4 regions of the Pectobacterium odoriferum genome follow, and region 1 is predicted to be linked to each of the others. Evidence: predicted binding sites of a transcription regulator. Region 1 holds the regulator's gene; each other region holds the start of a gene.
The links. The regulator CRP, encoded in region 1, controls carbon source genes, mostly activating them, when cyclic AMP is high. The targets are predictions, from matches to a motif close to ATGTGANNNNNNTCACAT.

Region 1 (3,440 bases):
CACCGTCTCGGTTGGCGGACAGCCTAAATATGCTGATGGTTTCGGGCCTAAACCTGCGGACATTGTCCATGTTCCCTTCAACGATCTGGCTGCGGTGAAAGCAGTGATGGACGATCACACCTGTGCGGTCGTGCTGGAGCCGATTCAGGGCGAGGGTGGAATTACGCCTGCGACGCCTGAGTTTTTACAAGGCGTGCGCGATCTGTGCGATCAGCACAAGGCGCTGCTGGTATTTGATGAAGTGCAGAGCGGGATGGGGCGTACCGGTAAATTATTCAGCTACATGCATTACGGTATTACGCCGGATATTCTCACAACGGCTAAAGCATTGGGCGGCGGGTTCCCGATTAGTGCGATGCTGACGACGGAAGAGATCGCATCGGCCATGACGGTTGGGGTACACGGCACCACCTATGGCGGCAACCCGTTGGCCTGTGCGGTGGCGGAAGCCGCGCTGGATATCATTAACACGCCGGACGTGTTGTCAGGCGTGGCGGATCGTCACGATCGCTTTGTCAGTGAGCTTGAGAAAATCAATCAGCAGTACGGTGTATTCGAACAGGTTCGCGGTATGGGGCTGCTGCTGGGTGCAGAACTGAAACCGCAATGGCACGGTCGCGCGGGCGAGTTCCTGGCTGCCGCAACGGCCCAGGGGCTTATGGTACTGATGGCTGGGCCTAACGTGATCCGCTTTGTACCGTCTTTGATCATTGATGAAGACGATATTGCGCAGGGGATGGCGAAGTTCGCCAAAGCCGTCGCGCAGGTCGTTAACACAGCAAACTGATTACGCTCCCAAAAGCGCAGTGATAAAAAAACGTAGAGAACGTTTTTCAACGTCGCTTGCGACGGCCCGTAAGGGTGGCGGCAGGGATGGCACGGCATAAAAAAAGCGTGAGGCCGAGGCTTCACGCTTTTTTATTGGTAGGGTACCGCGACAGGGGTTTAGCGAGTGCCGTAAACGACAATCGTTTTACCGTGTGCAGAGATCAGGTTCTGGTCTTCTAACATTTTCAGAATGCGGCCCACGGTTTCACGCGAGCAGCCAACGATTTGCCCAATTTCCTGACGGGTAATTTTAATTTGCATGCCATCTGGATGCGTCATGGCATCAGGTTGTTTGGCCAGGTTGAGTAGGGTTTGGGCAATACGGCCGGTTACATCAAGGAAGGCGAGGTTGCCGACTTTCTCAGAGGTAACCTGAAGTCTGCTTGCCATTTGCGCAGACAGACGCATGAGAATATCTGGGTTAACCTGGATGAGCTGGCGGAATTTTTTATAGGAAATTTCAGCCACTTCACAGGCGGTTTTTGCCCGAACCCAGGCACTGCGTTCCTGACCTTCTTCAAACAGGCCGAGCTCGCCGATAAAATCGCCCTGATTGAGGTAGGAGAGGATCATTTCCTTGCCTTCTTCATCTTTGATTAGCACTGCGACAGAGCCTTTCACGATGTAGTAAAGTGTTTCTGCTTTTTCACCTTGGTGAATCAGTGTGCTCTTCGATGGATACTTGTGAATATGACAATGGGAAAGGAACCATTCGAGAGTTGGGTCTGTTTGCGGTTTGCCGAGAACCATTCGCTATCATCCTCTGTTGTAATTCACTGCGCAAATTACAGGGGTCAGAGTTCCCTGTACGGCGTGTTTAACTGCTAAAAAATAAAATTCAGTCTAGGCAGAATGACGTCAGGGAATATACTGGAACCACTGTACCCTTGATTTTCCGGTTGCTGCCTTGCCGCATCGTAAACGTGGCTGGGTATATCTGGCCACGTAATCATCTTCTTCGTTTCTGGGTTTGTCCAGAAAAGGTCTATTCTATTTTCGTTTTAACACAGCTTTAAGGATGTGTCTTGTGTTGTCTCGCTTCAGCATGACAAAGCTCTGATTAACGCTGATTTTTGTACAGTAACGATATAAATTTTCAAAAAAATTTTAGTGGAGAGGCATCATGCAGGCTCGGGTAAAATGGGTTGAAGGCTTAACGTTTTTGGGCGAATCCGCATCAGGGCATCAGATATTGATGGACGGCAATTCTGGCGATAAAGCGCCCAGTCCGATGGAAATGGTATTGATGTCCGTAGGAGGATGCAGCGCGATTGACGTGGTGTCGATTCTGCAAAAAGGTCGCAACGATGTGGCGGATTGTGAGGTGAAATTAACGTCAGAGCGTCGGTCTGACGCGCCGCGTTTATTTACCCACATCAATCTGCATTTTATCGTGACGGGAAAAGGATTGACTGACAAAGCTGTCGAGCGAGCTGTCGCCCTGTCGGCGGAAAAGTACTGTTCTGTGGCACTGATGCTGGGCAAAGCCGTTGAGGTGACGCATAGCCACGAAGTTAGGGTGCTGGCTTAATCTCTCTCTGGGCACGACACTACCGTGCCCGGTTTCGCTTATTCGATCGTTTTCCCTTCGATTAACCGCTGCACCAGTGGCGCCATAATCAATTCCATCGCCAAGCCCATCTTCCCGCCGGGAACGACTAGCGTGTTGATATGGGAGATAAACGACCCCTGCAACATGGCGAGCAGATAGGGATAATCAATATTATCCAATCCCTGAAAGTGAATCACGACGAAGCTTTCGTCCAGTGAGGGAATCGACTTGGCGGCGAACGGGTTGGAGGTGTCCACGGTAGGCACGCGCTGGAAGTTGATGTGTGTGCGAGAAAACTGTGGCGTGATATAGGTGATGTAGTCTTCCATCGAGCGAACGACGGAATCCATCACCGCTTCACGCGAGTGGCCGCGCTCATTAACGTCACGAATCAGCTTTTGAATCCATTCCAGATTGACGATTGGCACTACGCCGACGAGCAAATCGACATGCTGTGCCACGTCGTTTTGCTCGGTGACTATGCCACCGTGCAGCCCTTCATAGAACAGGATATCGGTGGGTTCCGGCATCGGCTCCCACGGCGTGAATGTCCCAGGAACCTGATTATAGGGAATTGCTTCATCGTAGGTATGCAGATATTTACGCGTCTGGCCGCGCCCGTGCAGGCCATAGTCGATAAACGACTGTTCCAGCAGGCTGAAATCATTCGCTTCTGGGCCGAAATAGCTGATGTGGCGTCCTGAATCACGCGCTTTACGAATCGCCATATCCATTTCCGGGCGGGTATAGCGGTGAAAGCTATCGCCTTCCAACTGGGCTGCACGCAGATCAAACTGCTGGAAAATCTTACGGAAGGCCAGACTGGTTGTTGTGGTTCCCGCTCCGCTGGAGCCGGTAACCGCAATAATCGGATGCTGATGTGACATAAGGCGCGTGACTCCGTGATCGCGAGGTTCGCATAGACTGGAGGCCTGCGCGTATCCTCAAAAAAGACGTAATTAGTTATCATTGTTAGCATGTTTGGCGCGTTCTTTCACGACTTTTGCCATGCTCAATAAGGGGCATGTCCTCCGGCATTGAGCTGGTTGCGGGGCATGAT
Region 2 (3,440 bases), 1.6 Mb from region 1:
TAAAAATCTGAGTCATTTCCCCTCACCACACCTGAAAAATAGCGGCTCTTTTTATCACCGTTATTACAAATACCATTTTTATAAACCTGACGGTTATAAAAATACCGCTGTTACAAGATAGTAGTTATAACGGAACAGCCGCCATAACCACACTACTTTTACCCTGCTATCGGTTTTATCACTCGTCAATCGCGGCTGCAACGCTTATTGCGCTTTCATTATGCAAAACGGCACGTTACGCAGTCTGTTCTTTTTCACTGTTGCCGCTCTGTTATGAATAAATAGAGTCTGAACAGAAAAATCCGTATCATGCCGCTTCCGCTAATCTCGATAAGAGTGAACACCATGACTCAAACGTTTATCCCAGGCAAAGACGCCGCCCTGGAAGATTCCATCGCCCGTTTTCAACAACAGCTCCAGGACCTGGGGTTTAACATCGAAGAAGCGTCATGGCTGAACCCGGTGCCAAACGTCTGGTCTGTCCATATTCGAGACCGCGATTGCCCGCTTTGCTTCACTAACGGTAAAGGTGCCAGTAAGAAAGCGGCGCTGGCCTCTGCGTTAGGCGAATATTTCGAGCGTCTGTCCACCAACTATTTCTTTGCTGACTTCTATCTCGGTAAAAGCATCGCTAACGGCGATTTCGTTCACTACCCGAATGAAAAATGGTTCCCTATTCCGGAAGATGATGCGCTACCGGAAGGTATTCTGGATGCCCGTCTGCACCAGTTTTACGATCCTGAGCAGGAACTGAGCGCTAGCGATCTGATCGATCTGCAATCCGGCAATGCCGATAGAGGCATTTGCGCGCTGCCGTTTACGCGTCAGTCCGATCAGCAAACTGTCTATATTCCGATGAACATCATCGGTAATCTGTACGTTTCTAACGGGATGTCCGCAGGTAACACCGCCAACGAGGCCCGCGTTCAGGGGCTGTCTGAAGTGTTTGAGCGCAGCATCAAAAACCGCATCATTGCCGAATCCATCAGCCTGCCAGAAATTCCGCAAGAGGTGCTTAACCGCTACCCAGGCGTGGTCGAAGCGATTGCAACGCTGGAAAAAGAAGGTTTCCCGATTTTCTCTTACGATGCCTCACTGGGCGGGAAATATCCGGTTATCTGCGTGGTGCTGTTTAACCCCGCTAACGGCACCTGTTTTGCCTCCTTCGGCGCACATCCTGACTTCGGCGTGGCGCTGGAGCGTACCGTTACCGAGCTGCTGCAAGGTCGTGGCCTGAAAGATCTGGACGTGTTCACCCCACCGACGTTCGATGATGAAGAAGTTGCCGAGCACGCCAATCTGGAAACCCACTTTATCGATTCCAGCGGTCTGATCTCCTGGGATACGTTCAAGAAAACAGCGGATTATGAATTTGCTGACTGGAGCTTTAAAGGATCGACGGAAGAAGAATTCGCTACATTGATGGCGATCTTCAAGCAGGAAGATAAAGAAGTCTACATTGCTGACTATGAGCATCTGGCCGTTTATGCCTGCCGCATCATCGTACCGGGAATGTCGGACATCTACCCTGCTGACGATCTGTTGCTGGCCAATAACAGCATGGGGGCTCATCTGCGTGACACGCTGCTGGCGCTGCCTGACAGCAAATGGGAAAAAGAAGACTATCTGACTCTGTTGCAACAGTTGGATGACGAAGGGCTGGATGATTTCACCCGCGTACGCGAGCTGCTTGGTATTGCCACTGGCAAAGATAATGGCTGGCTCACTCTGCGCGTTGGCGAATTGAAAGCCATGCTGGCTCTGGCTGGCGGCGATCTGGATCAGGCTCTGACCTGGACAGAGTGGACGCAGGATTTCAACGACTCCGTCTTTACGGCACAACGCAGCAATTATTACCGTTGCCTGCAAACGCTGCTGTTACTGGCGCAAGAGCCTGAACGCGATCCAGCAGAATACTACGATGCCTTTATCAAAATGTACGGCAGTGAGACGGTCGATGCCGCCAGTGCCGCCGTTGCTGGCGAAGCCTGCTTCTATGGTCTGTTTGCCGTGGATGACACCTTTGCTTCTTTACCTGCACACCGATCGCTGCTAGCCGCCTATGAAAAACTGCAACAGGCGAAACGTCGTTATTGGCAAGCAAAATAATGCCAGAGTGATGCAATCAGCACGCATTTTATATCGATGAGTGCGATTGAGTACAAATAGCAACCGAAAAATAGCCCTTTATCTTAAAGGGCTATTTTATTGTCCAAAGGGCAATATTTATTATTCGTAATGCATAATCAGAACATTGTTATTGAATGGTGAAGTTTTAATTAAATTACATCGACAAGGTGGTACTGAAATTCTACAAAACATGATTTTTATTAACGCTAAATCGGTAGGTTTAACGTATGCCATTCAACTCTTTTTGTAAAATTTAAAATATTTTTTCATTATAAAATTCAATAGCTTAACCATAAAACCTCGGTATTCCACCCTCCCCACCAACCTGTTAATTTCTTGCAATATGATCCACGTCAAATTTTACCGTATACTGCTTTGTTAGTATCTCAACGCTGATAATTTTTAAGAGAGAGTTAGTGTGAAAGCTGACAACCCCTTTACTCTATTACTCCCGGCCGCCATGGCAAAAGTTGCTGAAGACGCCGGAGTCTATAAAGCTACAAAACAACCGTGTACGACGTTTTATTTAGCGATCACTGCGGGTGTGTTTATTTCGATCGCCTTCGTCTTTTATATTACGGCTACCACGGGGACCGCGACGATTCCTTTCGGCATCGCGAAATTGATCGGTGGTATCTGTTTCTCCCTTGGCCTCATGTTGGTTGTCGTCTGCGGTGCGGACTTGTTTACCTCAACCGTTCTCATCGTGATTGCCAAAGCCAGTGGACGTATTACCTGGAAACAACTAGCCTGTAACTGGGCAAATGTCTATGTCGGCAACCTGATTGGCGCGCTTTTCTTCGTTGGGCTTATCTGGTTCTCGGGAGAGCACATGGTCGCAAACGGTGCGTGGGGCCTCAACGTCCTACAAACGGCAGAACACAAACTTGAGCACACGTTCGTTGAAGCGCTGTGTCTGGGGATTCTAGCCAACCTGCTGGTTTGTCTGGCCGTGTGGATGAGCTATTCCGGCCGTACGCTTACCGACAAAATGTTTGCCATGATTCTGCCTGTTGCCATGTTCGTTTCCAGCGGCTTTGAGCACAGTATCGCCAACATGTTCATGATTCCTATGGGCATTGTTATCAAAAATTTTGCGGCCCCAGAATTCTGGAATGCAATCGGAATGGTGCCGTCTCAGTTTGAACATTTAACCGTTAGCCACTTTATTACCAATAACCTGATTCCCGTCACCCTGGGGAACATCATCGGCGGCGGCGTAATGGTCGGTTTGACATATTGGGTAATTTATTTGCGCGGTGGAGACAAGCACCACTAAGGTGCAATCGGCCGCAACGTCGGGTTTTAAG
Region 3 (3,440 bases), 320 kb from region 1:
GCGGTTCAGCGTATCCAGAAACTTACGCAGTGCGATGTGCGTTGAAACATGGATCACCTTCAACTTATCGGTATACAGCACCATCGCATAGTCACGGCTGTTGGTCAGCTTCGCCAGCAGTTCGGTGTGGCCCGGATAGAGGTGGTCTGCCGAGTGCAGCGCTTCTTTATTCAGCGGCGCGGTGGCAATCGCATGGACTTCACCCGCCATCGCCAGCTCGGTCGCTTTCTTGATGCAGCGGTAAGCCAAATCGCCCGCCTGCGACTGAACAACGCCAGGCTTCAACGCCTGAGGATCTTCCAGCGGCTCATCAATCATGTTGATGACGCCCGGCGCGAAGACCGCGTCAGCCGGTTTATCAATAATTTTCAACTCTACGGCTGGCACGATATTCAGCGCCAGAATACGTCGCATCGTCTGTACGCAGCCCACCACCACGGCGGATGCGCCGGAAAGCTCGCCTTCGGCCAGCGATTTGATAATAATTTCCGGTCCAATCCCTGCCGGATCCCCCATCGTTACCGCAATAATTTTACTCACTGACCTTCTCCTCAATAAAACGTAAAACGTCGAGCAAAGTAGTTTCGTTGCCAAAACCCCCCGCTTTAGTCATCACAGGGGTCATGCCGACAACGCTGTTCAGCAGGTATCCCCAGGGCACACAGGAAGCAATTTGCCCCTTAATCTGAAAACCGGTCGCGCCCAGTGCGGTTGACACGGCAATTGCAATGTCACCACCGGATAAATACAGCCCACCCAGCAAGCGCCGGTTAGCACTGTCCGCCGTCAGGCTGTCTAGCGCCTGAACACTATTGCGCGTAAGTTCCCCCAGATAGTGGCTGATCGTTTCGCCAAGCTGCTGTCGACTAAGCCCAAGCTGCTGGCACCGCGCGTCAAGCTCGAAGCGCTGATTTTCGTCATGACAGGTACGAATAATGCAGTGATTACCGTTCATCAGCGCCTTCACCGCGTCCTCACACTGAGATGCCATGACGGTGGATGAATCGGGTGAAAAAAGTGCGTTGATATCAATCTCAACCAGCGTGACATCGCTGCGCAGTCTGACGGCCGCAATCTGTTTTTGAGCAATATCGCTCATCGACCCGACGACAGCCAGCAGCGGCCTTTCGGTCTTACGCGTAAAATTATGCGTATTTGCCAGCGCTTCGCTCAGGCCCGCCGAGCCGACCAGCAAGGGGCGAAATGGCAACGTTCTGGCGGCGTGAACGATATGCGTCAGATCGTCCTGCTCGTCGGTATCAAGAATAATCAGACGTACACCCTCGTCCGCCAACTGCTGCAAACGGTCGGCTAAATTAGCCTGACGAACCTCATCAAGGTGTATTTCCGCTACGGATAAAGCGGTTTGCTCTGCCAGACGGGTAGCGATAGACGCCGAAGCCACCGGTGTTTTTGGGTCGCTGGCAAATTCTGTATCGGTAAGCAGGCGCCCATTCACCCAGACTTCACCTTTGCGGGTCACGCGCCCCAATGTTGGTGACGCGGCGGCAATCAGCGCCACAGGTGTCCCCGTAGCAAAGAGAGCTGCGGTAACTTCCGCACCCAGATTCCCACGCAGCGTTGAGTCGATTTTCTTAACGATCCAACCCTGTCCTCCAACAGCCAACCATGCTTCAACCACTGCGGTGGTACGCTGGAATGCGGTCTCTTCGCTCGCCGCACGGCTATCGGTGTTGATCACCACCGCATCGCCCAGTAAATCCGCATGCAGTTTATTAACGTCAAATACGACGCTAACCCGCGCACCGTGCTGCGCCAGACCGACGCCCGCATCATTGGCACCCGTAAAATCATCAGCGACCACTAATACCTGTTCTGCTGATTGCGGCACGTTTGACATACCTCATCCCCGGTTCATGATTACCTGACAATGATTATATTGAATCACATTTGATTATATGTGAGCAATATCAAATTATTTAAAAGGAATTTCACCTATAAATTATCACCGAAATGTGGCAAATGGTGTTTACACGTGATGAGAACTACGCCATTTGACTGAAACTAATCATCACCACAACCAGTATCATCATAGCGATAACGCTATGGCGAAAGAGAAAAGGCAAGGTAATAAGCATGAACATCAATAGCACTATCCTCAGCGGTTACCGGGTACTTCAGGACATCAGTCACCTGTTGGCAGGGAAACAGCACGTTTTATTTGTCACCGACAAAAACATCGTCGGGCTGCCTGACGTTCAGGCGCTGATCGCACAAGTGAAGCAAGCCGTTCCGCAGGTTCTGTTGGTTGATCATGTTCCTGCCGAGCCGAGCCAGCACGACGTTGCCCAGATACTGAGCCAGCTCAATCAAATCCAAACCGATCTGGTCATCGGCGTAGGCGGCGGCAGCGTACTGGATGTCGCCAAACTGCTTTCCGTGCTGTGCGCGGGCGATGACACCGTCACGCTGGATAGCCTGTTGGCAGGAGAGAAACCGACTCGCCGCACGACATCCCTGCTTATCCCAACCACAGCAGGAACCGGCTCAGAAGCCACGCCAAATGCCATTCTGGCGATCCCGGAAAAAGAGACCAAAGTCGGCATTATTACACCGGTGATGCTGCCGGATTACGTTGCGCTGGTGCCGGAGCTGACGATCAGCATGCCGTCGCATATCGCCGCTTCAACCGGTATCGATGCACTCTGCCACCTGATCGAGTGCTTCACCTCGACGATCGCCAACCCGGTGAGCGACAACTACGCGCTGATTGGCCTGAAAAAGCTGTTTGCCAACCTCGAAATCTCCGTGCGCGAGCCGAGCAATATGGAAGCCAAGCTGAACATGCTGTGGGCGTCCTATTACGGCGGTGCTGCCATCGCCCACTCCGGTACGCATCTGGTTCACGCCATGTCTTACCCGCTGGGCGGCAAGTACCACATCCCGCACGGCGTGGCGAACGCCATCCTGCTCGCCCCTTGCATGCGTTTCGTGCAGGACGCCGCACAGGACAAATTCGCACAGGCGTATGACCTGCTGCCGGATGCCGATCTGACGCTCAGTACAGCGGAAAAAGCGCAGGCGCTGGTGACCTACTTCAGCGAATTGGTTAAACGACTCAATCTGCCTAACACCTTACAGCAGCTCGGTGTGGAAAAAGACCACCTGCCGTACCTGGTTGATGCCGCGTTACAGGTTCAGCGCCTGATGAAAAATGTGCCGACACAGGTCAGCGCCGACGATGTCCGTGAGGTTTATCTGACCCTGTTTTAAAACGCACGGGTTTAGGTAGAACGGTTTTAAATTTTCATCTTTTTGATTACGTGTCACGAGGAAGAACAATGAGTAAAAATATTACCGGCGTACTAACTGCCATCGTCACGCCGTTTGATAACCAGGGCGAATTTAACCCCGCTGCCATGCGTCTTCAGGTTCAGCGCCAGATGCGCTACGGCAACGGTATTTTCTGTAACGGCACC
Region 4 (3,440 bases), 370 kb from region 1:
CCCAGATAGGTAGAAGTCAGCTTTTCACGTTCCAGCATCGCTTCAACATACGCAGGCTCGACATAGCCGCCTTTCACCAGTTGTTCACCGGCGAAACGGATTGCCTGCTCTTTGTTTGTCGCATGCTGATTCAGGAACACATTGCCTGCGCCCAGTTGGAACAGGTTAGTCTGTGCGTCGGCGACAGCAGGTGCTGGCGTCGCGACGGCTTCAGACTTCACGGCCCCCTGTGCTGCGGTAAGACGCGCCACCAGATCGCTATACAGACCGCTATCAAGGAAGTTGGTCAGCGAAATGTGCTGTGCCTGCGGCGCATGACGCATTGCACGTTCGGTCAGGTCGCGGTGCGTAATCACCAGATCGACATCGTCCGGCAGACTATTGATCGCGCTGTTAGTCACCGAAATGCTGGTCAGCCCGGCATCCTGAACTTTCTTGCGCAGCACACCAGCACCCATCGCGCTGGAACCCATACCAGCGTCACACGCTACGATGATTTTACGCACGGTACTCATATCACCGCTGACACCGACGTTAGTCGCCGTGCCTTTAGAAGATGCTTTCATTTCCTGCACGCGGCGCGTTGCATCGCTTAGATCTTCTTCTTTTTGCTTGGTGCTTTTCAGCAGAATCGCCGACACGATGAAGGACACCGCAAAAGCCGCTGCAATGGCCGCAAGGTTAGCGAAGTAAGCGCCTTTTGGCGTCATCGCCAACACCGCCAGAATGGAGCCTGGAGACGCAGGAGAAACCAAGCCGCCGCCCAGTACGCTCAGCGTAAACACGCCAGTCATCCCGCCCAGAATCACCGCAATAATCAGACGCGGATTCATCAGCACATAAGGGAAGTAGATTTCGTGAATCCCGCCCAGGAAGTGGATAATCGCCGCACCTGGCGCTGACTCTTTCGCGTTACCACGACCGAAGAACATGTACGCCATCAGCACGCCCATACCCGGACCTGGGTTCGCTTCGATCAGGAAGAAAATAGATTTGCCGGTTTCCGTCGCTTGTTGAATGCCCAGCGGTGAGAAGATACCGTGGTTAATGGCGTTGTTCAGGAACAGAATTTTCGCCGGTTCAACGAAGATAGACGTAAACGGCAGCAGGTTGTTCTGTACCATCAGGTTAACGCCGGAAGCCAGCACCTGAGAGAAGACTTCAACCAGCGGACCAATTGCCAAAAACGACAGGATGGCCAACAACATACCGATGATACCGGCAGAGAAGTTGTTGACCAGCATTTCAAAGCCGCTTTTGATTTTACCGTCGACCATGCGGTCAAAACGTTTGATCGTCCAGCCGCCCAACGGGCCCACAATCATGGCGCCGAGGAACATCGGGATATCGGTCCCGACGATCACACCCATCGTCGTAATAGCACCCACGACACCACCACGCTCACCGAATACCAGACGTCCGCCGGTATAACCAATCAACAATGGCAGCAAATAGGTAATCATCGGACCGACGAGCTTCGCCAATGTTTCATTGGGGAACCAGCCAGTAGGGATAAACAGCGCGGTAATAATACCCCAGGCGATAAATGCGCCAATGTTGGGCATCACCATATTACTGAGGAAGCGACCAAAGTTTTGCACCTTGATCTTAATATCTGGTGAAAGCATAAAAACACACCCCTATTGAAACGCGCTGACAATAAGAGCGCGTGGTAATTATCGTGAGACGGCGTGGCAATAAAAACACCGATTACCACAAGACGACTTCCGTCATTATTACTGTATGCAGCGCGGACTCTAACACGCTGTTTTCATACCGCAACTCCATGGCGGTAACGTGACAAAAATCACACAACCACCCTACATCAACGATACAAATAGGTGATTTACTTCACAAAAAACCGTTAAAAATGAAAAACTAAACAGATTTTTAGACAAACACCGCGCCTAATATGTGACATTGGTCACGTTTTACAGGCCTGTATTTGTTTTATTTATGTGATGTTAATCACAATTAATTTTTACCCTCTCACCAGCCACACACATCTTATCCAGAATACCTCTCTGCCCTATCGCATCGCTAAAGCGTCGGGGCACGACGCGGTTAGGGATAATTCACACCAGTTATTCCTCTGAGCGCATTCATTAAATTCTGCTGCTGTAGAGGTAGCGCTGCCACCAGGCTGTTATATTGCGCCACCTGTTGCGGCGTACGGAATTGCACAGACGAGCCATTAAACACAGCCTGATCGCCCTGAGCCTGAAGGAAATCGCCGATCTGGATCAGGCTCTGTGCGAAGGCAATCGCATTCGGAATGGCGGGTAACAGCGCGTTGGTGGGCTGTATTACCGTGCGTGCATACAACCGCTCATAGGGTATTTGCACTTCTTCGGGCTGTTTTAGCAGCCGATGGGCATTGTCTGCCTGCGCTTTCGCCGCCTGCACGTGCTGGCTCAACAGGTTCATTGCCCCAATGGATTGCCGAAGGTCATCACGCTGTGCCAGATAGTCTTTAGGGACGCGAATACGGGAAATTTGCCCCAACATCGGCGTTAAACTGCCGGACACCGCCTGATTAAACTGCTGAGAAAAAGTGGTTAAAATCGCGTAATCGTTGGCAAAATTGCCAAAATTCTTTTTCTGCTCTTCCGTCAATGTCGGCAGCTTCCCATCCTGCTGCGACTGTACGCTTTGCAGGAACGCAACGAATGCCTTCCGCTGATCGGCTTCGCTGTCACCACAGGCAGCCAGCTGCAATGCCGCCAGAATAACCAGAACTGGCAGCAGCCAGCGTGAACGGTACGTCATTAGCCTTCTCATTCCCTACTCCCGTTATGCTTACTGCCCCGCCAATCGTGCTTTTTTCAAACCAAAACACGCTGACGACGGATTTTCCATGACAAGATTTTCTACGACATAAGCATAGTCGAATCAGGCTGGCTGTGCAGGAAAGGTCAGATCTGACAACGAATACCGATTGCTTAAGCATCGAGATGTACGGGCGACCACAGAGGTAAGGCGGGACGTTTTGCGATGCGGGAAAAAATAACCCCCGAACGGGTGAACCGACTCGGGGGTTGGGATTACGTAACGCTATTGTCGTTATTGCAGGACGGAAATATCCGCAACCTGCAAGAACAGTTCGCGCAGTTGGCTCAGCAGCGTCAGGCGGTTCACACGCACCTGCTCATCTTCCGCCATGACCATCACCTGATCGAAGAATGCATCGACAGGTTCACGCAGTGAGGCCAGTTCAACCAGCGCTTCCTGATAGCGGCCTTCAGCGAACAGCGGCGTCAGTTTGTCACGCAGCACGACAAGGTGCGTGGCCAGCGTAATTTCCGCCGCGTCTTTCAATACGGCAGCATTGACGCTCTCGTTCAGCGTATCGGTAGACTTCGCCAGAATGTTGGAAACACGCTTATTAGCCGCTGCCAGCGCCGCCGCCGCATCCAGGGAACGGAAGTGGCTGACGGCTT

Region 2: focA (formate transporter FocA) is a predicted target of CRP. The motif match lies at 2,472-2,489, and genes of this name have one in related genera.
Region 3: EO763_RS18510 (iron-containing alcohol dehydrogenase) is a predicted target of CRP. The motif match lies at 1,920-1,937, and genes of this name have one in related genera.
Region 4: EO763_RS21620 (PTS mannitol transporter subunit IICBA) is a predicted target of CRP. The motif match lies at 1,840-1,857, and genes of this name have one in related genera.

What each region holds. Positions count from the first base shown of each region.
Region 1 covers NZ_CP034938.1:4,424,127-4,427,566, reverse strand. The annotation lists gene argD (bifunctional acetylornithine/succinyldiaminopimelate transaminase) at 1-787, shown strand, start outside; gene crp (cAMP-activated global transcriptional regulator CRP) at 946-1,578, opposite strand; gene EO763_RS20015 (OsmC family protein) at 1,952-2,359, shown strand; gene EO763_RS20010 (phosphoribulokinase) at 2,398-3,267, opposite strand; gene EO763_RS20005 (YheU family protein) at 3,393-3,440, opposite strand, start outside.
Region 2 covers NZ_CP034938.1:2,873,789-2,877,228, forward strand. The annotation lists gene serC (3-phosphoserine/phosphohydroxythreonine transaminase) at 1-16, opposite strand, end outside; gene ycaO (30S ribosomal protein S12 methylthiotransferase accessory factor YcaO) at 346-2,109, shown strand; gene focA (formate transporter FocA) at 2,549-3,409, shown strand.
Region 3 covers NZ_CP034938.1:4,099,263-4,102,702, forward strand. The annotation lists gene EO763_RS18500 (D-threonate 4-phosphate dehydrogenase) at 1-540, opposite strand, end outside; gene dtnK (D-threonate kinase) at 533-1,861, opposite strand; gene EO763_RS18510 (iron-containing alcohol dehydrogenase) at 2,098-3,234, shown strand; gene EO763_RS18515 (dihydrodipicolinate synthase family protein) at 3,303-3,440, shown strand, end outside.
Region 4 covers NZ_CP034938.1:4,794,855-4,798,294, forward strand. The annotation lists gene EO763_RS21620 (PTS mannitol transporter subunit IICBA) at 1-1,628, opposite strand, end outside; gene EO763_RS21625 (DUF3053 domain-containing protein) at 2,065-2,769, opposite strand; gene glyS (glycine--tRNA ligase subunit beta) at 3,064-3,440, opposite strand, start outside.